One region of the Peribacillus sp. P4_B1 genome, then DNA from elsewhere that is predicted to be linked to it. Evidence: riboswitches for the same ligand, from Rfam matches in the RefSeq annotation. Region 1 holds a riboswitch; the other holds the start of a gene.

What was found. A riboswitch is a leader RNA that binds a small molecule or an ion and turns the genes downstream of it on or off. The one in region 1 is predicted to bind lysine.
Region 2: linked by a shared signal. The riboswitch ahead of AC1DVK_RS01900 (aspartate kinase) and the one ahead of AC1DVK_RS12185 (amino acid permease) in region 1 are both predicted to bind lysine.

The regions. Positions count from the first base shown of each region.
Region 1 covers NZ_JBFUHM010000017.1:63,999-79,874, reverse strand. The annotation lists gene AC1DVK_RS12210 (YhcN/YlaJ family sporulation lipoprotein) at 1-261, shown strand, start outside; gene AC1DVK_RS12205 (spore germination protein) at 490-1,998, shown strand; gene AC1DVK_RS12200 (GerAB/ArcD/ProY family transporter) at 2,022-3,122, shown strand; gene AC1DVK_RS12195 (Ger(x)C family spore germination protein) at 3,119-4,201, shown strand; gene AC1DVK_RS12190 (glycoside hydrolase family 13 protein) at 4,285-5,964, shown strand; gene AC1DVK_RS12185 (amino acid permease) at 6,013-7,464, opposite strand; lysine riboswitch at 7,561-7,746, opposite strand; gene AC1DVK_RS12180 (LacI family DNA-binding transcriptional regulator) at 8,001-9,011, opposite strand; partial or broken gene AC1DVK_RS12175 (metal ABC transporter permease) at 9,414-9,697, shown strand; gene rodA (rod shape-determining protein RodA) at 9,814-10,986, shown strand; gene AC1DVK_RS12165 (spore coat protein) at 11,067-11,402, opposite strand; gene AC1DVK_RS12160 (hypothetical protein) at 11,416-11,694, opposite strand; gene AC1DVK_RS12155 (proline dehydrogenase family protein) at 11,844-12,761, shown strand; gene AC1DVK_RS12150 (YuzL family protein) at 12,810-12,941, opposite strand; gene AC1DVK_RS12145 (3-hydroxyacyl-CoA dehydrogenase/enoyl-CoA hydratase family protein) at 13,151-15,535, shown strand; gene AC1DVK_RS12140 (acetyl-CoA C-acetyltransferase) at 15,606-15,876, shown strand, end outside.
Region 2 covers NZ_JBFUHM010000002.1:87,769-103,098, reverse strand. The annotation lists gene AC1DVK_RS01985 (hypothetical protein) at 41-241, opposite strand; tRNA gene AC1DVK_RS01980 (tRNA-Arg) at 466-539, opposite strand; gene AC1DVK_RS01975 (hypothetical protein) at 1,114-1,401, opposite strand; tRNA gene AC1DVK_RS01970 (tRNA-Arg) at 1,534-1,607, opposite strand; gene AC1DVK_RS01965 (metallophosphoesterase family protein) at 1,781-2,293, opposite strand; gene AC1DVK_RS01960 (XTP/dITP diphosphatase) at 2,296-2,907, opposite strand; gene AC1DVK_RS01955 (hypothetical protein) at 2,876-3,079, opposite strand; gene AC1DVK_RS01950 (GerMN domain-containing protein) at 3,890-4,969, opposite strand; gene racE (glutamate racemase) at 5,208-6,011, opposite strand; gene AC1DVK_RS01940 (MarR family winged helix-turn-helix transcriptional regulator) at 6,022-6,465, opposite strand; gene AC1DVK_RS01935 (helix-turn-helix domain-containing protein) at 6,689-6,913, opposite strand; gene AC1DVK_RS01930 (acyl-CoA thioesterase) at 7,036-7,500, opposite strand; gene AC1DVK_RS01925 (hypothetical protein) at 7,653-7,793, shown strand; gene sdhB (succinate dehydrogenase iron-sulfur subunit) at 7,852-8,625, opposite strand; gene sdhA (succinate dehydrogenase flavoprotein subunit) at 8,643-10,394, opposite strand; gene AC1DVK_RS01910 (succinate dehydrogenase cytochrome b558 subunit) at 10,465-11,073, opposite strand; gene AC1DVK_RS01905 (YslB family protein) at 11,458-11,928, shown strand; gene AC1DVK_RS01900 (aspartate kinase) at 11,992-13,224, opposite strand; lysine riboswitch at 13,314-13,490, opposite strand; gene uvrC (excinuclease ABC subunit UvrC) at 13,552-15,324, opposite strand.

The DNA.
Region 1 (15,876 bases):
GTGACTGATAATAATGCATATGTTGGGGCAGTATTAAATGACGGCGGGGATAAAGATATCTCGAATGACCTTAAAGGCAGGATTGCAGATGCAGCAAGAGGAGCAGATCCATCGGTAGACAACGTTTATGTTTCGACAAACCCTGACTTTGTTCAAAGCATGCATAAGTATGCGAATGACATTCAGAATGGAAAACCCGTTGCAGGATTCGTTGATGAGTTCCGTAAACTTGTAACACGCGTTTTTCCAAGCCAAAAGTAATTGGCAAAGAGTTAAATGAATGAAGACGCAAAGGCTTATCCGTTAGATATCATGCTTTTTTAGGCATGGGATCCGGATAGGTCTTTTCCTATTTCAGGAAAAAACTAAAGGTAATCAGCAGCGAGTTGGTTTTTAGGATATCGGTGAATCATGACTAACTTTAAAGAGGGTGGTTACAATAATTGGGTAAACTAAAAAATTCAAGACAGGTAATGGGAGGCGGAATTAGTGAGGTTTTTTAAGGGAAGGAAGAAAACGGATGCAGCAGCCTTTCAGGTTACTTCCAAGGACTTTCAAGAACTTCTTAAAAAATTTGAAGCATCTAATGATTTTCTTACCTTCCAATTTCCGAATGAAGATGGCTATACCATCTCCTATTTCAGTTCACTGATTAGTGAACAACAGCTCCATGAACAAGTACTGGCTGTCATCTCTAATCAAACAAAGAAGGATCTTAAGCAATTAAAAAGCGATATTCCGATGGAAGATATGAAAGTGACGACTGATATAAACGTCATTCAAAGGTTGGTTTTGGCAGGATCGATCTTGATTCAATACAAGAAAGATGATGAAATGTGTTTGCTGATTCCTTGTGCTCACAGTGTGAAAAGGCAAACTTCCATACCCGAGTCGGAATATACAGTCGCTGGGCCTAAGGAGGCTTTTGTTGAATCGCTTGATACGAATTTGAATCTAATTCGCAATCGGTTACCCATTCCTGAATTGCAGTCCAAGGAATTTCGGGTTGGGAGCATCTCGCAAACCAGGTTAGTGGTGCTCTACATAGATGGGATTGTAAATCAACAGATCATCCATACAGTCATGCAGAGAATAGATGATATAGAGTATGATACGATCGTGGATATTTCGTTTGTAAACCAGATGATCACGGATAATCGGAATTCGATGTTTCCCCAACTGATTGATACGGAGCGGCCTGACCATCTGGCCAGTGTATTATCAGAGGGGAAAATAGGGATTATGCTGGATGGATCGCCTCATGCATTAGTTGGTCCCAACACCATCATTTCGTTCTTTTCTTCATTTGAGGATTATTTTCAAATTTGGAATCTTGGTACTTCATTCCGTTTGATTCGTCTTTTCGCAGTCCTGTTTTCCGTTTTATCTTCACCTCTGTATGTTGCCGTTTTAACCTATCATTATCTGGTGATCCCTACTGATTTGTTGCCAATCTTAATTTCATCAAGGGGAGTGATCCCTTTTCCGCCGATTTTGGAAGCGATCGTACTGGAAGGTACGATCGAATTGCTGAGGGAAGCAGCGGTTAGGCTGCCTGCTAAGGTGGGCTCTACCATCGGCATTGTTGGCGGTATAGTCATCGGTACAGCCGCTGTGGAAGCGGGATTTGTCAGTAATGTCCTATTGATGCTTGTCGCTTTGGCTGCCTTGGCTTCATTTACAGTGCCGATTTACCAAATCAGTAATACGATTCGCCTTATCCGCTTCCCTTTTCTAATTGCAGCGCAGTTATACGGACTGTTCGGATTAGCTTTATGCAGTGCATTCATTTTAAGTCATTTATTGAAATTGACTTCGCTTGGCAGTCCATACTTAGACCCTCTTTACCCGTTAAGGATTTATGACTTTAAAGATAGTCTAATTCGCCTCCCTTTTTCAAAGCAGACTAAACGCCCACAATTTCTGCGGACGGAAAAGCCACTAAGGATAAGGAGGAAGGAGGAAACTAATAACTCCCAAAGTGATATTGATGAATAAGGCGAAGAAAGCGGTGAAAATGTATGGAAGTCAAACCAAAGGAAACTAAACTAATATCTCCATTTTTTGTTTTTTTTCTCTTGCCAGGCATGCAGATCGGAGTAGGGGTATTGGGGTTTGAACGGATCATAGCGAAAGAGGCTGGTCAAGACGCTTGGATATCGGTCCTCATTTCAGGGTTAATCATAAATGTTCTGCTTTGGATGTGTTTCAAGCTTTTAGGCAGGGGCCCCCAAACACTGGATTTGGTTGCCATCCATAAAGATTTGTTTGGTAAATGGGTAGGAAATGCTTTCAACATTTTTTTCATCCTCTACTTTATAATGATCTCCATCATTCTTATCAGGACTTATTTGGAAGTCATTCAGGTTTGGATGTTCCCTGGTGTTAATGTCCTGATGCTATTAACCATCATTCTAATTCTCGTGTATAGTTTTGTGGTGGGAGGGTTTAGGGCCGTTACTGGTTTTTGTATAATCGGACTTATTATTGGATCGCCGTTATTACTTTTGAATTATTTCCCATTAAAGCACGCCCACTTTGAGAATTTGGGTCCTTTACTTGATCATTCCTTTTTGGAAATCATGAAGGCCTGTAAGAGAATGACCCTGAATTACCTTGGTTTTGAATTACTCCTGATCTATTACCCATTCATTAAAAAGCGTGAAGACTCTCAAAAGTGGGCCCACTTAGGTGCGTTGTTTACCATGTCGATATATTTAGTCTTCATTATTGTCTCGTTAGCCTACTATCATCAAGATCAGCTGAAAGATGTAATTTGGGCTACATTGACTTTATGGAAAATTGTGGACCTTCCATTCGTTGAGAGGTTTGAATATATAGGGATTTCCGTTTGGCTGTTCATGGTGCTGCCGAATGTTTGCCTAGGGGTTTGGGCAGCGAGCAGAACAGTAAAAAGAGTGTTTGGATTTAGACAGAAAAAGGTGTTAGTTTACATCCTGCTTATCATTTTAGTTTCTTGCTGTTTTTTGGATAACCGCTATAGAATCGATAGGTTTAACACAATCAGTTCGGAAATAGGTTTTTATATCGTTTATTTGTACCTTCCTCTCTTATTCATATGGCAGTCGATTGTCTATAAAGTTAGGAGTCTTAATCCATGAAAATCAAACTTCTCTTGATTACATTATGTTGTTTCATGATGACAGCGTGCGGGGTGGAGAAGCAAATATTAGAAGATATTTTAATTGCTGAAGTCGTAGGTTATGATGATGCCGGAGACAAAAAAGTGAAAGGAACGGTCGCTGTCAGCGTTCCTCAGCCTGGGGAAGAAGCAAAACTAAGTAGAGAAGTATATGAAGCGACCTCCCATAATATAAAGACTGGCCGCCAGCAAGAAAATGCAAAAACACCATTCCCGATTGTCGGCGGGAGACTGACAGTCATTCTCTATGGTGAACAATTGGCAGGTAAGGGCTTGAATGATTATATTGATACATATAGGCGTGACCCAATGGTGGGAAGGGATTTATATTTAGCGATCGTTCATGGCAAAGCGGAGGATGTAGTTAAAATGGAGCCGAGGTTGATTAAAACTCCAGGAGTCCAAGTGAAAGAGCTGATCGAACAGAATATCAGGACTAATTTGCCTGATGTAGATTTGCATAGGTATTTATATGCGTGTCATGGTAAAGGAATCGATCCGGTCATGCCCCTATTGGAAACTGCAGGAGACCATATACGGGTAAAGGGTATCGCCCTGTTTAAAAGGGACAAGTATATCGGTAAATATATCCCTTATCAGGACGGATTTTTATTCAAAGTCCTTAGTGAAAATTTTAAGCTGGGGAGTTATGAAATCAAATGGAAGGAAAATGACTTTTCAGATATCAATAACGTGGAATCACGTGTCCATTATGATATCAGGAATGCAAATCAAGACCCCGAAGTCAGGATTGAAGTGAAATTAAAAGCGAGTCTGCTTGAGGTCCAAGGTTATGACTTGGGTAAATCAGTCGACCTGAATAAAATAGAGGCCAAAGCAGAACATGTCATTGGTGAAAAATTAGATGAAATGGTAACCATGTTTCAGGAAAACAACATAGATCCGATTGCACTCGGTGATATCGCTAAAAGTAAAACAAGAAATTTCAATCAGAAACATTGGGAGGAGGCCTATCCTCATATTCCAATCGAGGTGGATTTGGATATTGAAATGATTCAAACGGGAATAGTAGAATAAAAGAAGAATATTCTGAAGTTTCGCCCTTTATAATAGGGGTATTGGTGTAATTATATCAATGCGGCTAAAGAGGGGGGAAAGGCATGGACAAAGCATGGTGGAAAGAGGCAGTTGTATATCAAGTGTATCCAAGGAGTTTCATGGATAGTGATGGAGATGGGGTAGGGGATTTAAACGGGATCTTTATGAAACTTGATTATTTACAGGAGCTGGGTGTGAACGTGATATGGCTATCCCCTGTTTATCAATCTCCCAATGATGACAATGGGTACGATATCAGTGATTATCAATCAATCATGACTGAATTCGGGACCATGGCTGATTTTGACAGGTTGCTGAAGGCGTTGCATGAACGTGGAATGAAGATGATGATGGACCTGGTGGTCAACCATTCTTCAGATGAACATTCGTGGTTCAAGGAATCCCGATCCTCTATAGACAATCCAAAGCGTGATTATTATATTTGGAAACCTGGAAGGCATGGGAAAGAACCAAATAATTGGGAGTCCATTTTTAAAGGTTCGGCATGGGAATATGATGAAGGAACAGATGAATATTATTTACACTTATTCAGCAAGAAACAACCGGATTTAAACTGGGAGAACCCTAAGCTCCGTGAAGAAATCTACAGCATGATGACTTGGTGGCTGGATAAGGGTGTCGATGGTTTTCGGATGGATGTCATCAACTTCCTATCAAAAGATCAGAGCTATTCAGATGGATCCATTCAGCATGGGAAGCAGTTTGGTGATGGAAGCCCCTTTTTCTTGAATGGCCCGCGGATACATGAGTTTTTACAGGAAATCAATCAACGGGCACTTTCAGGATATGACGTGATTACCGTTGGGGAGATGCCGGGAGTCACCCCAGAGGAAGCGCAATTGTTCACAGGGAAAGATCGTGGTGAATTACATATGGTCTTTCAATTCGAACATATGGATTTGGGGGGCGGACCAGAAGGGAAATGGAGTAACGAAAAGTGGAACCTAAGCGATTTAAAACGAATTCTTTCCAAGTGGCAGACTGGTTTGGAGGAGGATGGCTGGAACAGTTTATATTGGAACAATCATGATCAGTCCCGGATTGTCTCAAGGTTTGGAAATGATGGAGAGTATCGTATTGAAAGCGCAAAGATGCTTGCCGCCTGTCTTCATATGCTTCAAGGTACACCTTATATATATCAAGGGGAAGAGCTGGGAATGACCAATGTTGCATTTGAAAGCATTGATGAATATCGGGATATTGAAACGTTGAATTCATATGACGAACTCGTCAATTCGCATGGCTGGTCAAAAGAGCGGATGATGTCAGCCATTCACGCCCGAAGCAGGGATAATGCGAGGACACCGGTTCAGTGGAATGACTCCCGGAACGCAGGATTCACGAAAGGGACTCCTTGGATTAAGGTCAATCCCAATTTTCCCGAGATTAATGCAGAAAAAGCCTACAATGATCCAAATTCCATTTTTCATTTTTATAAAAGGCTTATCCAATTACGCAAAAAACATGAAATTGTCGTTTATGGCCGTTTTGAACTTCTCTGTCCAGATGATGAACGAATATTTGCCTATACGAGAACGTTGGAAGATGAAAAGCTGTTAGTGCTATGCAACTTTAAGGAGGAGCATGCCGCATATTCTTTGCCTGAAGAGCTAAATTCATATTCTGCTACAAGGCTGATCGGTAATTATGAACAGGGGGAAAAAGGAATCTCGAGAATGCCTCTGCGTCCATATGAATGTCGTGTGTATCATTTGAAATGAAAAAGGACCTGGTTTTCTCCGTTGGAGAAGACCAGGTCCTTTTTAGTATTATTTTGATTTAAGGTCACATTCCTCAAGAGGAATGACTTTCGTTTTATGTTTAATTTTATAGCCGAACCATAGGACGAAAAATAGAATTAAGCCAATGTAGGAAACGAACATTGAATTCCAGTCGATCCCATTACTGCTGAAAGCTTGATAGCCTTGTCCGATGATAATGATAATACATAGGACAAGGGCGAATATTGGCCCGAATGGGAAGCCTTTGGCCCGGTATGGTAAAGCATTCATATCAAGGCCTTGAGCTGCGTAGGCTTTGCGGAATCGATAATGGGCGATCGCAATCCCGACCCAGGTGACGAATCCTGCCATGCCTGAAGCATTCAATAACCAAATATAAACGACACCATCTCCGAAAAATGATGCTAAGAATGCAACGCAGCCAACTAAAGAAGTCACGATAAGTGCATTCACGGGTACTCCTCTTTTATCTAACTTGCCAAGGAATTTAGGTGCTTTCCCATCACGTGCCAAGTCCCAGAGCATACGGGTTGAAGCGTACATGCCTGAGTTACCGGCGGAAAGTACGGATGATAAAATGATCGCGTTCATGATGGATGCAGCAAATGCAAGGCCAGCCCGTTCAAATACGAGCGTGAAGGGACTTACGGCAACATCTTCACTCAATAAACGTGAATCCGTAAACGGAATGATCATTCCAATTACGAAAATGGCAAGGATATAGAATAAGATGATGCGCCAGAAAACGGATCTGATCGCCTTAGGGATATTCTTTTCTGGATCTTCACTTTCACCAGCCGTCACTCCAAGCAATTCTGTTCCTTGGAATGAAAAGCCGGCAGCCATGAATACACCTAGAATCGTGAAGAACCCTCCATTAAAGGGACCTTCGCCCATTGTGAAATTGGAAAAACCAATAGGGTCTTTTCCACCCATGATTCCGAGAATGATCAGGACACCAGTGATCAAGAAAATGACGACTGTCACGACTTTGATCATGGCAAACCAGAATTCTGCTTCCCCAAAACCTTTAACGGACATGTAATTGATAAGAAACATAGTGATTAACGCAATAGCACTCCAGATGAAGGAGGGAGTATCAGGAAACCAGAACTTCATAATTAAGACAACGGCTGCTAATTCAGCGGCAATGGTGATTGCCCAGTTATACCAGTAGTTCCATCCGATCGCAAAACCGAAAGACGGATCGACGAATTTGGATGCATAGACACGGAACGAACCGGCCACTGGCATGAATGCTGCCATTTCTGCAAGACTTGTCATTAAGTAATAAACCATGATGCCGATGACCGCGTATGCCACCAAGGCACCGCCGGGTCCGGCTGAATGGATGGCACCGCCACTTGCTAAAAATAAACCTGTTCCAATCGTTCCACCTAATGAAATCATCATTAAGTGCCGCGCTTTCAGGCTCCTTTTTAATTCAGTGGGGCTTGATGCTGATTGTGAATTTGGCAATTGATGTTACACTCCTTTTTATTGGAAGGGAACGAAATATAAAAAAACAGCAGTCGAAAAAGATCGACGGCTGTTTATAATAAACCCGTTTATCCTTCCGAAGATAGCTCCCCACGCTTTTTTGAAAAAACGTGACAGTGATGTTCCTGTTCGGTGACACCGCCAGCGAGAATATACATGGAATATACCCTAACTTCGGCAACTTATCCTTTCAAACGGAGTCTTGAATTTTCCAGAATCTCGTCCGTTCTACTTTTATAAGCTGCAGCCTCTAACTCATCGGTAAATGAGGAAGTATTCAATTTTCTTAAATCGTAACGCCAGCTTGTAATTGGCCGTACGATGGTACTCATGAAAAATTATGCAATCGCAAATAGAATGCTAGTAACTGAGTAAACTTTACTATATCAAAATTATAAAATAACTTCTGGGATATCGCAATGATTATTTTATGTGGTTATTTTTCCCTAGTTCTCGAAAGATTGGAAGAGGAAACGATATATAAAAGTAAAGCCATTCTGATAACAATACCGTTATTAAACGGTCCTTCTTTTTATAAGGGCGTAGTCCAATTTTACATGTTGGACCGATTCGGGATTCTCAAATAGATCCACTGCCATTTTTCCAATCCATTCCAGAGGCAAGGAAATGGTCGTGATGTCCAGCATCTCACTCAGGCCATCATTATTGAAGCCCAGAATGGCCACCTCTTCAGGTACCCTCATACCCGATTTCTTAGCGGTGAGCATGAATCCAGCAGCCGTGTCATCATTAGTGATGATGATGGCTTCAGGTTTGTTTATCATCGAATGCCAATCCTCAAACAACTTTACACCGTCTTTGATGTGATAACTGCCTTCAAACAACCATTCTTTATTGTTTATAAGTTGATGTTTACTCATGATATCGTTAAAGGCCTTTGTTCGCAGAGAACTGTTCCTGCTCTTTTTACGGCCGAGGCTGTATCCAATTTTCTTATATCCTTTAGAAATCACGTATTCAAGGGCACAGGAGAATGCTGCATAATGATCAATGCTGATGGATGAGAATTCAGCCTGGGCTGTATCCTCACATAAGATAATAGGTCCGTATTTTTGATAATCCAAGAGGATTTTCATTTCCGAAATTCTTGAACAAACGATAATGCCATCGAGTTGCTTCATTTGCAGCATATTCAAAGCCTGGATTTCTTTCTCTCTTTCATAATGGGTTTGAAAGATCACGATATGACACCCAATTGCATTTGCCTGTTTAGTAATTCCGTTAACGATTGCCCCGTAATATGGGTGATTGGTGAAGGGGATGATGATGCCGATAAGATTTGTTTTGCCTTTTGAAAGATGAATGGCGTTGATATTTCTCGAATAATTCAAGCGATCAATGGCTTGTAAAACGCTCTCTCTCTTATTAGGGCTTACATATGGATGATTATTCAATACACGAGATACTGTTGAGACAGATACACCAGCACATTGAGCAATTTCTTTAATGTTTGTCATGGGATCACCATTTTTTCTTTTTTTTATATTGTACCGTATGAAACCCATTTCAGAGCAAGAGAACAGAGCATGGCTGCTGAAGATTTCTTCAAATAAGGTCTTGTTCTGGTATGGGTTTCATCCTTTAAGATTGGTTTAAGTCTTAGAGGAGGAGGAGATCAGGATGTTCCAAACTTTAATCAGCCTGTTTGTACTTTGCGGAATCGAATTGGGATTGGCGTACTTGGCAGTTTCTTTAAAGCCGGAAAAATGATTGGCAATGCACATGGAATGCCAGATGCCCGTCGAGAAATCCGCGTTTACTCTTGAAATACACACGTTTACTCGTGAATTTCACGTCGTCCCATCATAAACATTAGAAAAAGCTCCCCTAGTTTATATTCACCATAAAAACTCTACAATATAAATTAACTTCATCATTACGTTTTATGTACTGAAGGAAAAGCACTCTCCATTTTAGTAGTTGGAATGTTCATCATACCTGCCGCAACGGCTTATCTGCTGACAGATCGGTTAAGTAGAATGATATTTTCAGTATAATGGTCGGGGTGTTAAATTAAGTCATCGGTTATAATTCAGCTGCCATTTTGGATGCCTCGATATCCGGTTGCATGGTTGGATTGGCCTTTCTCTTTTCCCCAAGCCATGGATTGGTCAGAAGTGTGCTGAAATTGGAGAAAATCAAAGGAGGCACATGCTTAAATTCCCCCTTTCTGCAGGCTCCATGCAGATAACTTCATGAAGCTTGTAAACTATTCTTCGATATAGTTGTGATTTTATTTGTTTAAAGTATAATGAATAAGTGTATTTAAAGATGTATCGCAGGAGCCTTTTTAAGGGAGAGTTAAGTATGGAAGAACAAAATAAATTTTCATCTCGAATAGATTTTTCTTTGGTCACAATATTGCTGTTATTATGCGTAGGAAGTTGCTTAGCAATCTATAGTGCCCAAACGACTGGACAGTACGCGGAAAACTTCTTAATCAAACAAATCTTTTGGTATATAGTGGGGATTGGAATCGTATTAGGGTTTATCACCCTTGATTCGGATCAACTGAAAAAAATTTCCTGGTATGCCTATGGATTCGGATTATTTTTGCTTTTATTGCTGATCCTAATGCCAGAAAGTGTAGTACCTAAAATAAATGGTGCAAGAAGCTGGTACAAAATTCCAGGAGTCGGTTCGATTCAGCCATCGGAATTCATGAAGGTTTTCCTGATCCTGGCATTAGCAAATCTTATATCAAACCATCATCTCAAAAACACGCTGAAAACGATTCAAACGGATATCTGGCTGCTTATTAAAATCGGTCTCGTTACAGGTGCCCCGCTAATGTTAATCATGCAACAGCCGGATTTAGGCACCGGGCTTGTCATCTTGTCAATCATGCTAGGAATGGTTTTCATATCAGGTATATCATGGAAGATTCTGCTGCCTATCATTTCGGGAGGAATCGCCGTGGCTTCCACGGTCCTATACTTCGTCCTTTGGAAGCCGGAGATCCTGGAAAAATACTTAGGGGTAAAAACCTATCAATTCGGCCGTATCTATTCTTGGCTTGATCCATATAATTATGCGAGCTCCGAGGGGTACCACTTAACCAGATCCTTACTGGCCATCGGCTCCGGCCAGACCACAGGTAAGGGGATAGGTGAGAGGGTAGTGTATCTCCCAGAGAGTCATTCGGATTTCATTTTCAGCATCATCGGTGAAGAATTCGGTTTCATCGGATCAAGCATCTTGATTTCCTTGTTTTTCCTATTGATTTACCACATAACAAAAACGGGAATGGACACGAAAAATAACTTCTATACATATATCTGTGTTGGCGTTATAAGCATGTTGACGTTTCACGTTTTTCAAAATATCGGCATGACGGTAGGCCTTTTACCGATTACGGGGATTCCACTTCCATTTATCAGTTATGGAGGAAGCTCGCTAATGGGGAACATGATGGCCATGGGCTTAATATTCAGCATTCGGTATCACTATAAGAAGTATATGTTTTCTACGGATATCTAAACATAAAGCCGGCCTCCCGTGGCCGGCTTTACTTGTGCAAAAAAAACAAAGGGAAGCAGAATCTCCCCCTGAATGTTTGCTTATTGAATGTTCGATCCAGGTGGGAACTGATTTTTATATCCGGAAAATTGTTGATACGATTGGCTTAGGCTCGGAGCCTGCGCCTTTTCTAAACTATACCAGCCTTTTTCGAACATAAGGTTATAGAGCTCACGCTGCATCTCCTGATTTTCTTTCGAAACGGAGAAAATGTCTTGGAATAATGCTTGGTTACTCATTTCATGCAAGGCAACGGAAAAGGAGTTACAAAAGTACTTTTCAGTTGTGAGCATATCATTTATAAAATCCCTGTCATTCATTTGAGGAGTCTTTGCTACAGGAGATTCTGGATTTTGGACTTTGTTTTCATTGGGCATCAAGAACCCTCCTTTACTGGTATTGTTGTTGAACCTGGTTTTGATCCGGATTCAAATGTTTCAAAATGGTATCGTAATGGCGTTGATGCATGAGTCCGCACCGATTTAACGCATCAATGATTTGTGGGTCCTTGCATTGAGTGGCAAAAAAATGTGCTTTTTTAATCGCATTCAGATTCCATGCAAGCATATCGGTTAAGTATAAGCTGTCTTTTACCGAAACCATTTCCGGTGGCTGTTTCATATAGCCGGTGGACTGCTGTTGGCTGTTAAACGAATTTTGCTGTTCCATCATTCTACCTCCTTCAGTGTTCTTTAAACGTATTTAAGTTCCCCTTCAAGAAATTTTTTTATTCTTGATTCTAAATTTCTGAAAATTGAATTAAATGGTAAAATAATCTTGTGCATCTATTTTCCGAAATGATTTGGAGGGGAATGCAGATGGAAAGAATATTGAGAAGTCTATTTCTTTTTTTATCAACGAACAAAAGCATGACAATGGCAGCGAAAAAATACGGATTACGGTTTGGGGCCTCGCGTTTCGTGGCAGGAGAAACATTGGATTTGGCCTCTGTTGTGATTGCAGACCTAAATAGGAAAGGGCTTGCTGTTACCATTGATTATTTAGGCGAATTCATAGAAGAGGAACAAGAAGCAAGGAAGATGGCAGATGAATGTATAGAAGCGATTCGCATGATTGGCAGAAATGAACTGGATTCACAGTTATCTCTGAAGCTAACCTCGATGGGCTTGGATGTATCCGAACGAGTCGCAATGAACAACATGCGGAGGATTTTAGCGGAAGCCAAAGCCCATAAGGTTTTCGTGACGCTTGACATGGAAGATTTTCCGCGCTGTCAGCCAACTTTGGATGTATTCAAAAACTTAAAGGCTGAATATAATGAATTGGGGACTGTCATCCAAGCATATCTGTATCGGACCGAAAAGGATATTGAGGAGCTGAATGAATACCATCCGAATCTAAGACTTGTTAAAGGAGCATATAAAGAATCAAGGGAAGTGGCTTTTTCCGAGAAAAAAGACGTCGATGAAAATTTCAAGAAAATTATCAAGAAGCATTTGCTGAATGGCAATTATACAGCCGTTGCCACACATGATGATAAAATCATTGATTATACGAGGGACTTGGTCAAAGGGGAGGGAATTCCCCAGGATCAATTTGAATTTCAAATGTTGTATGGCATACGTAATGAGAAGCAGCTTGAACTTGCTAAAGAAGGATATAAGGTTAGGGTGTATGTTCCTTATGGTACGGATTGGTATGGGTATTTCATGCGCCGCCTTGCGGAGAGACCGGCCAATATTGCTTTCGTTTTAAAAGGCCTTTTCAAGAAATAGAAAGCGAGAGCCGCCCCGGATAAGGGACGGCTGCTCTAATAGAAGGCTTTATTTTTTGAATTGATTGTTCTGGCTGTTCACTTTATTGATTCCATGTTGACGTTCACCGCCAGGTCCGGCATTGCCTTTTACGCTTGCTGCACTTACAGCTGCTTTAGAAGGATTATTTTTACTCTTCATTTTATAATTCACCTCCTGCCCGGTTATTTTTTACTGAACAGAGGAGAAATAACCAAAGTAATTTGGAGGAAAAAATATTTTTTTCCTGTTTAATCATTGCGGAATTTCCAAATTTATTCTATATTAATAATAAGAAAAAATATTCAAAATTTTTTGGATTAAAAATGAATGAGTATTCATTCAATATATTGCGTAAGGGGGATATAAACTTGGTTCGACAAATACGAAAGGCTGCTGTTCTAGGGTCAGGAGTTATGGGATCAGGGATTGCCGCACACCTTGCTAACATTGGCATTCCGACTTTATTATTGGATATTGTACCTCGTGAGCTCACAGAGGATGAAAAGAAAAAGGGTTTGACATTAGATAATGAACAAGTGCGTAACCGCATCAGCCAAACTGCGATTACTAAACTTTTAAAACAGAAACCAGCTCCGCTTTCTGCTAAGGGAAATATTGCATTGATCGAGGCAGGAAACCTGGAAGATGATATAAGTCGCTTAAAGGATGTCGATTGGGTCATTGAAGTGGTCGTTGAAAAACTTGAGGTTAAGCAAAGTGTATTTGCCCAGGTTGATCAGCATCGTAAACCAGGAAGCATCATTTCATCGAATACATCCGGAATCTCAATCGAAGCGATGGCAGAAGGCCGTTCGGAGGATTTTCAAAAGCACTTCCTGGGAACCCACTTCTTCAATCCACCGCGTTATCTTAAATTGTTGGAAATCATCCCTACTAAAGCTACTTCACCAGAAGTGCTCGAATACATGAAACGATTCGGAGAAGATGTACTGGGAAAAGGTGTCGTCGAAGCCAAGGATACGCCAAATTTCATCGCAAACCGCATTGGCACTTATGGTTTATTGGTCACTCTCCGGGAAATGCAAAAAGGCGGATACAGTGTCGGAGAAGTCGACTCGGTTACAGGACCGTTGATCGGAAGGGCAACTAGCGCGACTTTCCGGACACTTGATGTAGTTGGATTGGATACCTTTGCACATGTTGCCAAAAACGTATATGACCAGGTGGATGGGGAAGAAAAAGAAGTTTTCAAAATACCTGATTTCATGAATGAAATGCTTAAGAATGGGTGGCTTGGAAGCAAGTCAGGCCAAGGGTTTTTCCTGAAAAGGGGCAAGGAAATCCTTGAACTGAATCCCGGAACCCTTGAATATGCTGAACGAAAAAAATTAAAAACGCCTTCCATCGAAATGGCTAAACAGGCCAAGGGCTTGGAAAATAAACTGAAAGCGCTTGTTTATAGTGAAGACCGTGCTGGCCAATTGCTTTGGAACGTGCTGAATCCGGTGATTGTATATTCTGCCCAACTGCTTGGTGACATCGCGGATGACATAGTGGCAATCGACCAAGCGATGAAATGGGGCTTCGGCTGGTCCACTGGTCCTTTTGAAACCTGGGATGCGATAGGTGTAGAGAAATCGGTAGCCCGCATGGAAGCGGATGGCCTCACAGTTCCGCAATGGGTGAAGGATATGCTCGCCAAGGGCATCACTTCTTTCTATAAAGAAGAAAATGGCATTGTCCACTATTATGATAATGGTGAATATAAAGAGCTTATCGAAAATCCTAAAGTGATCAATCTTAAAGCAATCAAGAAGCAAAAAGGCGTAATCAAGAAAAACAGCGGTGCAAGCTTGATAGATATCGGCGATGGAGTGGCTCTTCTTGAATTCACTTCACCGAATAATGCAATCGGTCTGGATATCATGCAAATGATCAATGCGGCGGTCGACGAAGCGGAAGCGAATTTTAAAGGCCTGGTCATCGGTAACCAAGGCAAGAATTTCTGTGTTGGCGCTAATATTGCAATGATGTTGATGGAAGCGCAAGATGACAATATTCTCGAACTTGATATGGTCATCAGCCAATTCCAAAAGGCGATGCTTAAAATTAAGTACAGTGCGGTCCCGGTAGTGGTAGCCCCGTTTAATATGACACTTGGCGGTGGTGCTGAAGTATCCCTTCCGGCTGCGCGCATCCAGGCAACGACTGAAACGTATATGGGACTAGTGGAAGCTGGTGTAGGTTTGATCCCAGGCGGCGGCGGTACTAAAGAACTTTATGTGAAGACATTGAGGAATATGCCGAAGGGTGTCGACTTTGATTTACAGAAAGTGGCCAACAAAGTATTTGAAACGGTCGCCATGGCAAAAGTTTCAACCTCTGCTGAGGAAGCACGCGGGGATAATTTCCTTAATTCAACTGATGGAATAAGCGTGAATGCGGATCATCAACTATATGATGCGAAGCAGGCAGTCATCTCCATGTATGAACAAGGTTATACTGCTCCAACCTGCACAAAGATTCCTGTAGTAGGTGAAACGGGTTATGCCACACTGCTATTGGGGGCGGAATCCATGCGCCTTTCAGGATTCTTATCCGATCATGACCTTGTCATAGCCAAAGAGCTTGCATACGTCTTGGCAGGGGGGAAACTCCCATTTGGCACGAAAGTGGATGAACAGTATATCTTGAACCTAGAAAAACAAGCGTTCCTAAAACTGATTTCAACTCCAAAATCACAAGCAAGGATGCAGCACATGCTTGTTAAAGGGAAACCACTCCGTAACTGATAATAGATGAAGATATGGCCAAACGAAGGTTAATAGATTGATAGCTTAAAAATGAGTAAGGGGGATCCTCATGAAAGAAGCGGTAATAGTAGCTGGAGCAAGGACTCCGGTAGGAAGAGCGAAAAAAGGTTCTCTTGCTAATGTACGCCCGGATGATTTAGGGGCTCTTGTTGTAAAGGAAACGTTAAAGCGTGCAGGGAATTATGAAGGCACCATCGATGATCTGATTATCGGTTGTGCGATGCCTGAAGCTGAGCAAGGATTGAACATGGCGCGTAACATTGGAGCATTGGCAGGATTGCCTTATACAGTGCCAGCCATAACCATTAACCGTTACTGTT
Region 2 (15,330 bases), on a different contig from region 1:
AAATTCGTAGTATAAGTCCTTTGTTAAAGCTTATTAAGTATTAGCTTGGCACAAACTTAAGTATTCCTTCCAGATAAACACCTTGTTCTTTTCGCGAGCATTCCCTCAACTTGATTCTTCCCTCTTTTTCTAGCTCCTTGGCTAATTGGACTACCTTAGTTCCATCTTCGGATATTTCGACTGAAAAGAAATTGCCCCGAGTGGAAGTTTGAATGAACTTGAATAATCTATCTTTATTCATTTAAACATCTCCTTATTCATAACAAGTTCGACATAAAAGATCATCCACCTGCGATAAATACGAAATAAAAAACTTCTTTTCTGCATACAACCAATATTAATTCAATGGATGCAAAAGGAAATGCATTCTTTCTACGTTCATTCCATATTCCCTCGTTAACTTAAAACAGCTCAGAAAAAGTAAAAAAGCCAAAACCTTAAAAGGTTTTGACTTTTTTCTGTTAGTGTCCCAGGAGAGATTCGAACTCCCGACCGACGCCTTAGAAGGGCGTTGCTCTATCCAGCTGAGCTACTGAGACGTATCGCTGTTTTTCTTCAGTTCAGTACAAAACGGTCACTTTTCGAACTTAGACCGTAATCGTGATTTTTATTATAACTTAGTATAATACTCATTGCAATACTAGTAATATAATATTTTGAGGTGGGTTAGAATTACGACTAACAAATACTCAAACCATTTGGCAAGCATTCCTATGAAACACCTATATAGGCTCAATGACATCATCGTTAGCCTGGCTAGTATATTACATCATTCAAGTATTAATCCAATACAATGACACTCGCACCCCTACTTTAGAAACAACTTTCTCTATTGATACAATAAAAAAACATCCACTATTTAAATGGATGCCTTCTTGCAATTATTTAACTTGTTCTGTAGCAATTCTTTTAAAATTTCATTCGCATTTTCTTCACTCTGGTCATTTGTTCCAAGTTCTCCTTGGAAAGCTTTAGACAAAAAAGATTGTTCAAGAAGTTCTAACTTCGATGCTATCTTAACAAATCCACCGCACGGGACAAAAAGAACGTGTCTCTCGTGATGACTTAACATTTGAGCCATCAAATCAACAGTTAAATTTCACCAACTACCATTTATTTCAAGAATGACGAACTTTGGCTTTTAAGAACTGTTGATACTTCACAAAAGTGTTTGTATACTGACTGACACATTACATAATCACTTATAGTACGGCTTCTATTACCACTCACCTTCATTTGCCTTGTAATAACGTCTAGAGCGTTTGAAATCAAGATGGAGTCACTTAGAATAGCAGGCTGTTCAGTCCTAGCTTTTGAAGCGGCAGAATTGGAAACGGGTAATTCCTCTAATAACCCTCTTACGTCTACTTTAACATCTAATAATCCTTTTCTTTTGGTCATACGAAAAAACCTCCTATATCGTTAGTAATGTAAGTCGATATACGGTGTAATTTCTTACATGACCGTTATACTGACCGTTTCACTAAACGATATAGAAGGTTGTCGTAGCGGGCTTTATAACCGCTTTGTTAGTGTCCCAGGAGAGATTCGAACTCCCGACCGACGCCTTAGAAGGGCGTTGCTCTATCCAGCTGAGCTACTGAGACGTTTATGATATAAGTTGCGGTAAAACTTATGTATTACCTTAACTGTTCCCTTAGGACACTTCTTATTATAGTAGGATATAAAAAGAAAGTCAACGGTTTTTCATAAAAAGTTTTTTCTTTTTTTCATGAACCAGGAAGCGGGGAAAAACGCTTCCTGGTTATTATACATGAAGTCATCCCATTTGATAAACATTTCTTAGTTCCTCAACGATTTTTCCTTCAAGGTCATAATAGGTGATTGCAAGTTGGTTTGTTCCCATTTCCAAAATGGCGTAGGTTTTCTCTTTTCGTCCCCGCGGCTGGCGTATGCTTCCCGGGTTGATGAAGAGCTTGCCGTCAATCAATTCGGAACCTGCAGCGTGGGAATGACCAAAACAAATAATATCCGCTTCAGCCTCTTCACTTTTATACGCTAAATTCATCAAGGTCATATTTATGTTATAGAGGTGTCCATGCGTAATGAAAAAACGCTTGCCTGAGATGTTCTCCACAATATCATCCGGATATGCCGAATCATAGTCGCAATTCCCGCCAACGGCCAAAAACTCCGACATGTAAGGATCATTTCTTTCCAACTCTGAATCACCGCAATGGATCATGGCAGCAACTTCTTGTTTATGACGGTCGATTATCATGCTGATTTCATGAGTTAAGCCATGACTGTCACTCATTATTAGCACTTTCATCGTCACATTCCTTCTTCCCTTTTTAGAAATAGATCAAGCCTTTCATCTAGCGCCCTCAATGCGTGGGCACGGTGGCTGATTTGGTTTTTTTCCTCTTTTGTCAATTCGGCGTTTGTTTTGCCCTGCTCTTTAACAAAAAAGATTGGATCATAACCAAATCCATTCGTTCCTGAAGGCTGTTCGGTAATCAAGCCCTCCATCGTCCCCGATACAGTAATCGTTTCCTGGTAGGGCGACGCAAGTGCCAAGGCGCAATAAAATCTCGCCGTTCTTTCCTCTTCCGGCACGCCTTCCAGTTCCCTAAGGACTTTTTCCGTGTTCGCTTCATCACTCTTGGACTCTCCAGCATAGCGCGCAGAATATACGCCCGGACGGCCATCCAATGCATCTACAATCAATCCGGAATCATCCGCAATGACAAAGTGGCCTAGCCGATGGGCGATGGCCTCTGCTTTCAGGATCGCATTTTCTTCAAAAGTTGTACCTGTTTCCTCCACATCCGGTGCATCCGGTACATCAAGAAGCGTTTTGACTTCATACCCTTTAGCAGAGAACAAGCTTTCAAATTCCTTTGCTTTCCCTTTATTTTTCGTTGCAATGATTACTGACTTCATTTTTCATTTCACCCTTTTTGTATTTTTCGGCTATGGATTCAAGAGCTTTTCTAGCAAGGCTCTTTTTGAGCTTAGAAAGAAATAGCTGTAACTCGTTATATGTAAAAGCCGTTTTTTCTCCAGTTCCCTGCGATTGAATGAATTCACCGCTGCCTGTCATGATGAGATTCATATCACAAGGGCCGCTGAATCTTCCAGATAATTTCAGTCTACCACAACTCCCGCTTCTGCAATAACCCCGAAAATTGCAGAAGCCAGAAATTTTCAGCTGAAATACTGCCAGTTCTCCTGCAATTTTTAAAACAAGCAGCCAAAGCGACGAAGGCTTCTTTAATGGTACCTGTCCTAGTGCCGCCACCTGCGTGAATTACACAATCAATTTAGGTCGATCGAACACCGGGCGCTTTCGCATGACTGTTAAAAAAGAGAGATTTAAACAGAAGAAGATTAACCTGCATTTTCAAGCTTCAATTTCAATGTTAAAACTTAGATTCTGTCTAGAACTTCGGAATACCTTTAAAAAAATCATAAAGTTTCAGGAAGGAAGATCATTGAAGCTCTTTAGCACTCGGGGATGCAGCAGAGAATTAAGCACAAATCTGTTTAGCCCGGAAGTGTCCATTTTTCAAAAGAATTAGTCCGGCCATATAGAATTTGGAGGAAAATTTAATAGTCATAAGGAAATCTAACGTTGTAATTTTTCACTTATGTTAAAGATTCCCCCTAATGAATTACATTATTACAAGGTATTTTTTTCTTTTAAAATTTTATTTATGTAAAAACTTTTTAACGAAGAGAGAATGTTTGGTGGAAATACCTTTCAACCTAAACAATGGTTAATTGGATTTTTCTATGAACATTTAAGCAAGGGGCTAAGCATGCAAAAAGAATGTAACCATTAGACTATTGTTATTGGTGATAAAAAAGAATAAGAGGCAGCTGCTGGCTGCCTCCTTGTGCTATATCCATATAAGATCGTTCTTTAAAAGCTACCTGTGTTGACTTTCTCTGGACGGACCACTGGTTCAGATAGTTTCTTACCTTCCTCATTAAGAATATCGGCGCTGCCCTGCACTTGTACTTCAACGCTTTCAATTCCTTTCTGTTCAGTTAAAGAAAGGACCAAAGCATCAAGGACTTCTTGTGACACCTTTTTCTCTTTAAAACTTCCAAGGATATTTTCATTGAAGTTGAGGCTGACCTTACCTTCTGCCACTTTAGGTTTGTCAAGTAAAGCTACATCACTCATGAACCCCGTTTGCAAGTTAGAACCCGAAGGACTCTTCGTTAACTCTTGGACGGCAGCTGTTACATTATCAGACACCGTTTCGCTGATCCGGCGTGTTACCGGAACATAATAGGAGTACTCCTCGTCACCGCCTACATAATAAACGGTCAGTGCTTTGGAATTCGAAATGTCGACCACGTCACTCGTATCGATATTGATTCCTGAAGATCTTGAGATATTCTCATCTATCGGTGTGCCATTGACCGGCATTTCGGAAATATCTTCCCCATTTATTCTCATTTGGATTTTATCGACCGAGTCGAATTGCGTCAGGGTCCATGTAATGGCTTGAAGGATTTTAAGTTCATCCTCTTTTTGATAGTTTTTGAACTCCGGCGAAAAGTCCGCTACAGCCACTCCATCTTTAATGTTTACGCTTATTTGGGTATCGGCAGGAATGACCGCCCTGAACCCATTCGGAAGTTTATCCGTGACTGGACCGTTATCGACAAGGTAATCAAGCGCCTGTTTGGCGACGGCTTCCGATTTAGGAAGTTCCAATGTCTGTGGAACCACATACCCACTTTTATCAATTAAATATAACTCTGTCTTCACTGTTTTCGATTCAACAGCACCAGCGCCTTTTTCTCCATCTGTTGCAGGCTTTTCTTCATCATTCTTTTCTTTTAATGAAGATTCATCATCGACTAATGAAATATCCTTTGGTGGATCAATTTCCTTTTTCTCTTCACCGCCAAATAATCCGCATCCCGAAAGCCAAAAAGAAGATGCCAGAATGGTCACAGCCATTGTTACTTTTGATTTATTGGACATAAAATCACTCCTAGGACAGTTTGTACTCCTATTTATACGAGCCCTAAGGGAAAATAGACCAATTATTTTCCGCTCTGATAATCGAGCTAGGCAATTTGCCCGTACTGCTGCATGTTTGTAAGCCTTCAACGGGATTTCGGGCCTTCTGCCAGTGGATGAATCTGTTAATATACCTTATTTCCCATAATCACCATATCCATTGTCCGCTTCACGAAAAAAAGACTTCCAAATGGAAGCCTTATAGGTGATCAATTTTAATTGTTTCGATTGTATCGGTATGAATACCGAGCCAGCTCGATGCGATAGAACCAAACATATCTCTTGAACCGGTAGTATAAAAGCGATGAACCGGACGGAGCTTGCTTTTATTGATTAATTTATAATAATCCAAAATGACACTTGCCTCACGGGCCGTCTCTTCCCCAGAGGAAATGACTTGTACTCCATCCCCCATATAGGAAGAGATTACAGGCCCCAGCAGTGGATAATGGGTACAGCCAAGAATCAATGTGTCGATCTTCGTTTTCTTCAGCGGGTTCAAGGTTTGTGCCACGACCCTATTGACGATACCCCCTTGAAACTCCCCGCTTTCCACGATTGGGACAAATTTCGGGCATGCTAAACTATCTACTTTCACATCGGAATTGATGGAAGCAAGTGCGTCGTCATAAGCTTTGCTTTTTACCGTGCCTTCCGTACCAATAACGCCAATATGCAAGGAATCAGAAACTTTCAATGCCGCCCTTGCCCCAGGATGGATGACACCCAATACAGGAATCGGAAGTATTGCCCTGATTTCATCCAGTACAGCTGCAGTCGCCGTATTGCAAGCGATGATCAGCATTTTTATATCCTTCTTCATCAGGAACCTCGTCATTTGCCATGTGAAGGTTTGGACATCTTTTTTGGTCCTCGGCCCATAAGGGCATCTTGCTGTATCACCTAAGTAAATTATATTTTCATTTGGAAGCTGGCGCATGACTTCTTTAGCTACTGTCAAGCCGCCTACCCCTGAATCAATGATGCCTATCGGTTGTTTCAAAAAACTCGCCTCATTTTTCTTTCATTTCTTGATGTAGTTTTGCTAAAATCCCTCGGAGGGACACGATGTCAGATTCGTTGAAATTGACTAATACGCCACTCAAGTACTGCTGCCGTTTATTAATCACTTCTTCGATAATCCGTTCCCCTTCGTCAAGAAGGTGAATACGAACCACACGCCGGTCCTTTTCATCTTTGACACGCTTAACAAGCTGATGTTTCTCCATGCGGTCAATCAGATCCGTCGTTGTGCTGAAGGCGAGAAACATCTTCGTGGACAATTCGCCAATCGTCATGTCGCCTGCTTCAAAAAGCCATTGCAAAGCCAGGAATTGAGGAATGGTAATTTTATAATCATTGAGAATTTCCCGTCCCCTTTGCTTAATCCATGACGATACATAGCGCAATTCCCTCTCAATATCGGCTACATAAGCAACCTGCTTCTCTTCATCCATACACACAGCTCCCCACCACTTCATGAAACTTATCATACTACCATTTTGGATGAAAGTGAAATGATTTTCAAGATTGATTGTCCGGAATCCATAATGAAACCCCCTTCATAAAAATAAGCAGCATCCAAAGAAGTCAAAACAACCAAATTGTTTTGGCCTTCCTTATATGCTGCCAACTAGACGGGAGAGAAATATTTATAAGTCTTTATTAAGAGTCAACACATTAAAGCTTAAGTTCCCCCATACGAAGGAGTTCTATGACTGCCTGCGAACGTCCTTTAACTCCAAGCTTCTGCATCGCATTCGAAATATGGTTTCGAACTGTTTTTTCGCTAATAAACAATTCACCTGCGATTTCTTTTGTTGTTTTGTCTTGTACTAGTAACTCAAATACTTCTTTTTCTCTTTTGGTGAGTAGTGGCTTATGAGTGAATTCGTTCTCCTTCAAGTAATGTTACCCTCCTTGCCTTCACCAGCATAAAACCCGGAGTGGGTGTCTATTTAGTCAAGATATAGTATGTTGGCCGGGGCAAGGGAGTGACTCTTTTACTTGTCTAAATCGAAATATTTTTAGGTATGTTCAAGCTCTGTATGCAACAACGACCGCTTCATCTCTTCTGTCCAAGGTATCGGCTTTCCGGTGGCTTTGGAGACCTGGACAATCGTTCCCCTGCCCGTGAAACAAATTGAACCATCGTGTTTGCTTCCCATATAATGTATATCTACAGAAGATTTTCCGATATGGTCAGCTTTCACATGAATTGTCAATTGATCATTGAAAAACACCTGCTTCAGGTAATCACATTGTAGATCTGCAACAACCGGCATCTCACCACCTTCAGCCGAGGTCCAATCCTTCATAAAACCCATGCTCTGGAAATATTCAATCCGCGCTTCTTCAAAATAAGTAAAAGGAATCGTGTTATTCAAGTGCCTAAACATATCCGTTTCCGAAAAGCGAACCTTAATCTCATGTTTAAAGGAAAAATCATTGATCCACTCGGTTATATTATCGATATATGATATTCTGTTCAACTTGTGCACTCCCTTTCGAATATGAATGACTATTCACTCATTTTATAAGAAAACAACGATAATGAAAAGGGTTTTCTATTGAAAGCTGTTTAATTTGATTATTGCTCACGTCACTAATCATAACGAGCATCCTTTGCAGGAGGCCGATGTCAATGGGTGTGGCCGATTTCCTCCTCCAATTCTCCATTCACACTTTGATCTTAGCTTTTTTCAGAGCGCTTGCAAAGCTATCATCTTTTATGGATTTGGCTACCGGTCCCTATCGTTCAAGTATTGAATTCACCCAAATGTAAAAACAAAGAAAAAAAAGAACCCATATCAAAATAGATACAGGTTCTTTCATTTTCATTTTTAAACTTCGTCGCTTCCAAAGAAGTTACGGAATTGTTGAATGGCAGTATCACGGTTCAATGCTGCAATCGAAGTCGTTAATGGAATTCCTTTAGGGCAAGACTGCACACAGTTTTGTGAGTTACCGCAGTTTGCAAGTCCTCCATCGGACATGATTGTATTTAAACGTTCCGCTTTATTCATTGCACCAGTTGGATGTGCGTTGAATAAACGAACTTGTGATAATGGTTGTGGTCCCATGAAGTCTGAATTGCTGTTCACGTTCGGACAGGCTTCCAAACAAACACCGCAAGTCATGCATTTAGACAATTCATATGCCCATTGACGTTTCTTTTCTGGCATACGCGGTCCTGGTCCAAGATTGTACGTTCCATCGATTGGAATCCATGCTTTTACCTTTTTCAATGAGTCGAACATACGGCTGCGATCGACTTGAAGGTCACGAACAACAGGGAAGGTACGCATTGGAGCAAGACGAACCGGCTGCTCCAATTGATCGATAAGAGCTGTACATGATTGTCTTGGTTTACCATTGATAACCATTGAACAAGCACCACATACTTCTTCAAGACAGTTCATATCCCATGCGATTGCTGTAGTGTGCTTGCCTTGTACAGTTACCGGATTACGACGAATTTCCATAAGAGCGGAAATTACATTCATATTCGGACGGTACGCTAATTCAAATTCCTCATCATAAGGAGCTGAATCCGGTGTATCTTGACGAGTGATTATAAAACGGACTGTTTTAGTCTCAGATTTAGTTTCAACCATTTTTTTGCTCCCCCTCTTTAATGTTTCGTAGTGTAATCACGTTTACGCGGTGCGATCAGTGATACATCAATATCTTCATAATGGAATTCAGGTGCTTGATCCAAGCCTTTGAATGTTGCCATTGTCGTTTTCATGAATTCATCATCATTACGTTCTGGGAAATCAGGTTTGTAATGTGCTCCGCGGCTTTCATCACGGTTTAACGCACCAATTGTGATTACACGAGCCAATTGCATCATGTTTTGCAGCTGTCTAGTGAATGCAGCTCCTTGGTTACTCCATTTTGCCGTGTCATTGATGTTAATTTTCTTGTAACGTTCCATCAACTCAAGAATCTTGTTATCCGTTTCTTTCAGCTTGTCATTGTAACGAACTACAGTAACATGCTGTGTCATCCACTCACCAAGTTCTTTGTGCAGGACGTAAGCATTTTCGTTACCATCAAGAGACATGACATCATTCCATTTTTCCTGTTGTTGTTTTTCGTAGCCTTCAAACAATGAAGCAGGAATGGATTCTGAAGTTTTATCAAGGCCTTCAATATATTTAACGGCATTCGGTCCAGCGACTGAACCACCAAAAATTGCAGAAAGAAGTGAGTTCGCACCAAGACGGTTACCGCCATGTTGAGAGTAGTCACACTCACCTGCAGCGAATAAACCTTTAATGTTAGTCATTTGGTCATAATCAACCCAAAGTCCGCCCATGGAATAGTGAACGGCAGGGAAAATTTTCATTGGAACTTTACGAGGGTCTTCACCCATGAATTTCTCGTAGATTTCAATGATTCCGCCAAGTTTAATATCAAGTAATTTAGGATCTTTATGAGATAGATCCAGGTAAACCATGTTTTCTCCATTAATACCAAGCTTCATGTTCATACATACGTCGAAAATTTCACGAGTCGCGATATCACGAGGTACTAGATTACCGTAAGCAGGGTATTTTTCTTCAAGGAAATACCAAGGTTTTCCGTCTTTATATGTCCAGATACGTCCACCTTCACCACGAGCGGATTCACTCATTAGACGAAGTTTGTCATCTCCAGGGATTGCTGTTGGGTGAATTTGAATGAACTCACCATTTGCATAATTTACACCTTGTTGATAAACGATGGAGGCTGCTGAGCCTGTATTGATCATTGAGTTAGTCGATTTACCGAAAATGATTCCAGGGCCGCCGCTCGCCATGATGACTGCGTCGCCAGGGAATGATTTGATTTCCATTGAAGTCAGGTTTTGAGCTACGATACCGCGTGCCGTTTGATCATCATCGATAACGGCTCCAAGGAATTCCCAGCCTTCATATTTCGTTACAAGGCCTTCAACTTCATAACGGCGAACCTGCTCGTCCAATGCGTAAAGTAATTGCTGACCAGTCGTTGCACCAGCGAATGCTGTACGGCTATGTTGAGTACCACCGAAACGACGGAAATCAAGAAGACCTTCAGGAGTACGGTTGAACATAACGCCCATACGGTCAAACATATGGATGATTGACGGTGCTGCATCGCACATCGCTTTAACCGGCGGTTGGTTAGCCAAGAAGTCTCCGCCATAAACTGTATCGTCAAAGTGGATAAATGGAGAATCCCCTTCACCTTTTGTATTTACTGCCCCATTGATTCCGCCTTGGGCACAAACTGAGTGAGAGCGTTTAACAGGTACTAAAGAAAATAAATCAACCTGTTGTCCCAGCTCTGCTGCTTTGATCGTAGCCATTAACCCAGCTAGACCTCCACCTACGATAATAATTTTACCTTTACCCAATTCTGTCACTCCCTTATTTCCATTAGCAAAGCTATGTTTTTCCTAACAATTATAAATGAACCCCATCTTCTTATACGAAAGCGAAAATTGCACTTACTCCAACATAAGAAAGAAGAACGAAAATGATCAAAGTAACGTAAGTCATGATTTTTTGTGATTTAGGTGAAATTGTCAGACCCCAGCTCACTGCAAATGACCATAATCCATTTGAGAAGTGGAAAATTGTCGAAATGACCCCAACTAAATAAAATGCAATCATAAATGGATTAGAGAAAATCTCTGCCATCATGTCAAAGTCAACCTCTGTACCCATAGCTACTTGGATCCTAGTTGACCATACATGCCAAACAAGGAAAATCAACGTAATGATTCCGCTTAGACGTTGTAAAAAGAACATCCAATTTCGGAAAAACCCAAATCTACCCAAATTATTTTTAGCCGTGAACGCGATATAAATCCCGTAAACAGCATGATAAATCAAAGGTAAGAAAATGATGAAGATTTCCAGGAAATAACGAAACGGTATGCTTTCTAAGAAATGTGCTGCTGAATTAAATGATTCCGGTCCCTTTGTTGCCATATAGTTGGTAACTAAATGCTCCAACAAGAACAGCCCGATCGGAATAACTCCAAGTAGTGAATGAAGTCTACGATTCCCAAACTCACGATTTTTTGCCACTAAGTGCCCCCCCTTAATTTGTGAAAAATCATGCAAAGATAAACTGGTGGCTACCTTTTATCTCCGCGTGAAAATAAAGTATAGAGTCAGAAAACTCCCCTATACTTCCGTTTACAATTATGTGACATGTCCATTTTACTCCTGACTTCTATGTGCGTCAAGAAAACGGATACAAGAATTCTCTTTTTCAGAATAGATTTTATTGGATTAAATTGTCTATTTTTTATTCATCAAGAAGATATTTTGGAGAAATTACTAATTAAACTATTAATATCTCGGTATAATTTATCATTTTTTCCCAATTGATATTTAAATAAATAAAAAACAGTATAATTTGCAAAAGAAAAACGTTTATAATAGATTAACAGAAAGAGGCGATAAACTATGAAAAAAAATATTGCTGCTGCGATAGAAGAAGAGATTCCAGCTGAGGAAATTCAAACTGAAGAATTCCAAGTTCCAGCTTTCGGATACGAATTAATCAGAGAAGTTCTATTGAACGATATTCTCGGAAAAGACTCTAATCAAATCCTCTATTGGGCAGGTAAACAGTTAGCACGTAAATTCCCATTAAATGGCGATCAAGAAGTTATTGAATTTTTCCAGAGCGCGGGATGGGGCACCCTGGAAATCATGAAGTATACGAAAAACCAGATGGAATTATCACTGACGGGTGAAATAATCAGCCGCCGTATGGATTTACATCCTGACTGTCACTTCCAACTTGAAGCCGGTTTCCTTGCCGAGCAGTTTACACTGCAAAAAAAGTTCCTAAGCGAATCAACGGAAGAAATCAAACGCCGCGCAAAAAAAGTGATATTCACCATTCAATGGGATCCCAGAGATCAAATCTAATGAGCCCTTAAAACAGACTTACCCTTTTTACCGGAAGTCTGTTTTTTATTGGACTCCTTACTCTCAAGCTAGCACATTTGCATGCTGCCCAAGTTTAAATGCTTCATGAAGAGATTCGACCGCCTTCACCATTTCCTTTTCATTGACGACAGTCGAGACTTTAATTTCAGATGTGCTGACCATTTTCACTTGGATGCCTGTATTGGCCATCACTTCAAACATCTCGGCAGCCACTCCTGGATTGGAAACCATACCAGATCCGACGATGGACACCTTGGCCAATCCGCCCTCCGTTTCGACTCGGTCGAATGACAATTGTTCCTTATTGTTTTCCAGTACGATCAAGGCCGCTTGCGTATCTTCACTTTTTGTGGAAAATGATAGATTGGTCGTATCCTCGGCTGTCATGCTTTGAATGATGATGTCCACATTAATCCGGTTTTTCGCAAGTGTCGTGAAAATTGTGGATAATGCACCAAGTGATTGGGGCAATCCATATATTGTGACCCTTGTAATACTGTCTTCAAAAGCAATGCCGCGTACAATTAAGTTTTCTTCCATAGTTGCTTCCTCCTCAATGATCGTTCCTGATTCTCTCTCCATGCTCGAACGGACTTCAAGCGGAATTTGATAATTTTTTGCATATTCTACAGCCCTTGGATGAAGGACGCCCGCCCCTAGGTTGGCAAGTTCCAGCATCTCATCATAAGAAATGGATTGGAGTTTACGCGCGGCTTTTATGTAGCGTGGATCCGTAGTGAAAACACCCGTTACATCCGTATAAATATCGCATCTATCCGCATTCAGCGCTGCAGCGATGGCAACTGCCGTCGTATCGGAACCGCCTCGTCCTAAGGTCGTGATTTCCCCATTTGCATCGTTCCCCTGGAAACCGGCAACGACCACAATTTTCTTCTCCTGGAGCTGAGCTTGAATCCTCGTGGCATCGATGTTTAAAATCCGGGCATTCCCATGAACGGATTCCGTTTGCATGCCAGCCTGCCAGCCAGTGTAAGAAATGGCTTCATGTCCCTCTTCAATCAATGCCATCGTTAACAGGGATATCGTGACCTGTTCCCCCGTAGTCAATAGCATATCCATTTCCCTCTTGCTCGGTGTTCCGGAAATATCCCGGGCCATGGAAACCAATTGATCCGTGGTTTTCCCCATAGCTGAAACAACGACGACTACCTCATTTCCATTCTTCACTTCCTCGATTACCCTATTGGCAACATTTTTTATTTTTTCTACGCTTCCGACGGATGTCCCGCCGAACTTTTGAACGATTAATGCCATCCTAATGCACCCTCTCTACCTTTTTAGGCAATAAAAAAAGCAATGAGAAATATCTCATTGCTGTGATCACATATCCAATACTGTAAACACAGTGAGATAGCTCTCCAGGGCATAAACCCTGACAATCCGCCATTTATTAAATGTCAGACCAGAAAAACAAGGTATGAGTCTTGTCTTCCTTCGGCGTCATCCCCTTTCAAAACCTTTCATGGAAGCTCATACTTCTCCAGGTTTTTACTCTTGAATTCCGCACCTCTATCAGCACTTTTAAGTTGTCTAGTTAAAAATTCCTTCTTATCATAGCATAGAGAATTGCCTGCAGCAAGATTATTCTTGTAATTTTCTAACGATTCCCTCTGCTACCCCTTTTGGCATGCCAGCTTCCATAATTTCCTCGGCCGTGGCCTCTTTGATTTTCTTCAATGACCCAAAATGCCTTAATAATTGCTTCCTCCGCTTTTCCCCGACTCCCGGAATATCATCAAGCTGGGAGTGAACGGCGTTTTTCCCGCGTAGCTGGCGATGAAACGTAATCGCGAACCGATGCACCTCATCCTGAATTCTTTGCAATAGATAAAATTCCTGGCTCCGTGAATCAAGAGGTACGAGTTCAAGCGGATTTCCAATCATTAATTGTGAAGTCCTATGCTTTTCATCCTTAATGAGACCTGAAAGTGGTATATCAAGGCCTAATTCATTCTCCAAAATATCCCTTACAGCTTCCACATGTCCCTTTCCTCCATCAATGATGATTAAGTCCGGAAGCGGCAGCCCTTCTTTCAATACTCGTGAATACCTTCTTCTGACCACTTCACGCATCGATTCATAATCATCAGGTCCCTGGACCGTTTTGATCTTATATTTACGGTACTCCCTTTTTTCCGGTTTCCCATCAATGAACACGACTAATGCGGAAACAGGGTCACTTCCCTGGATATTCGAGTTGTCGAAAGCTTCAATTCGATGCGGGGTGTAGATCCCTAATTGGTTCCCGAGGTTTTCCACCGCATTGATCGTTCTTTCTTCATCCCGTTCAATCAATGAAAATTTTTCCTGAAGGGCGATGGAGGCATTTTCATTCGCCAATTTAAGCATGTCTTTTTTCGATCCCCGTTTCGGGTGAATCGTTTTGACACCTAGCAGACCTTCGGCCATTTCAGCATCCACTGACTCAGGCAGCAGGATTTCCTTTGGTTTAAAGTGGTTGGTAATCTCGTAAAACTGACCGAGGAATGTAAGAAGCTCCTGTTCCGGTTCATCATAGACAGGAAAAAGTGAAACATCCCTTTCGATCAATTTACCCTGTCGGACAAAAAATACCTGAACGCACATCCAGCCTTTATCATAGGCAAACCCAAATACATCCCTGTCGATGAAATCGGTCGTCATCATTTTCTGCTTCTCCATCGTAATATCGATGTGGGCAATTTTGTCACGATACTCCTTGGCCCTCTCGAAATCGAGCTCCTCTGATGCCTCTAGCATTTTTTCAGTCAGCTCTTTTTTTATCTCAGTATGTCCGCCATTCAAAAACCGGTTGATATCATCCACCATTTTTTTATATTCCTGTTCCTCAACATCATATACACATGGGGCCAGACACTGGCCAAGGTGATAATAAAGACACACGCGATCCGGTAAGGTATTGCATTTTCTAAGGGGATAGATGCGATCGAGCAATTTTTTCGTTTCGTTGGCTGCAAAAGCATTCGGATATGGACCGAAATATTTCCCTTTATCTTTTTTGACTTTACGCGTAATAATTAGCCGTGGATGCCGTTCCGCCGTCAGCTTGATGAAAGGATACGTCTTATCATCCTTAAGCATGACATTATATTTTGGATCATGTTTTTTGATTAAGTTCAACTCTAAAATGAGAGCCTCGATATTGGAAGAGGTTACGATGTATTCGAAATCCTCTATCTCACTCACCAGCCGCAAGGTTTTTCCATCATGAGATCCCGTGAAATAAGAACGGACACGATTTTTCAACACTTTCGCTTTGCCTACATATATGATTGTTCCCTGACGATCTTTCATTAAATAACAACCAGGTTGATCGGGAAGAAGGGCAAGTTTATTCTTTATTTGTTGGTTCATGCATTC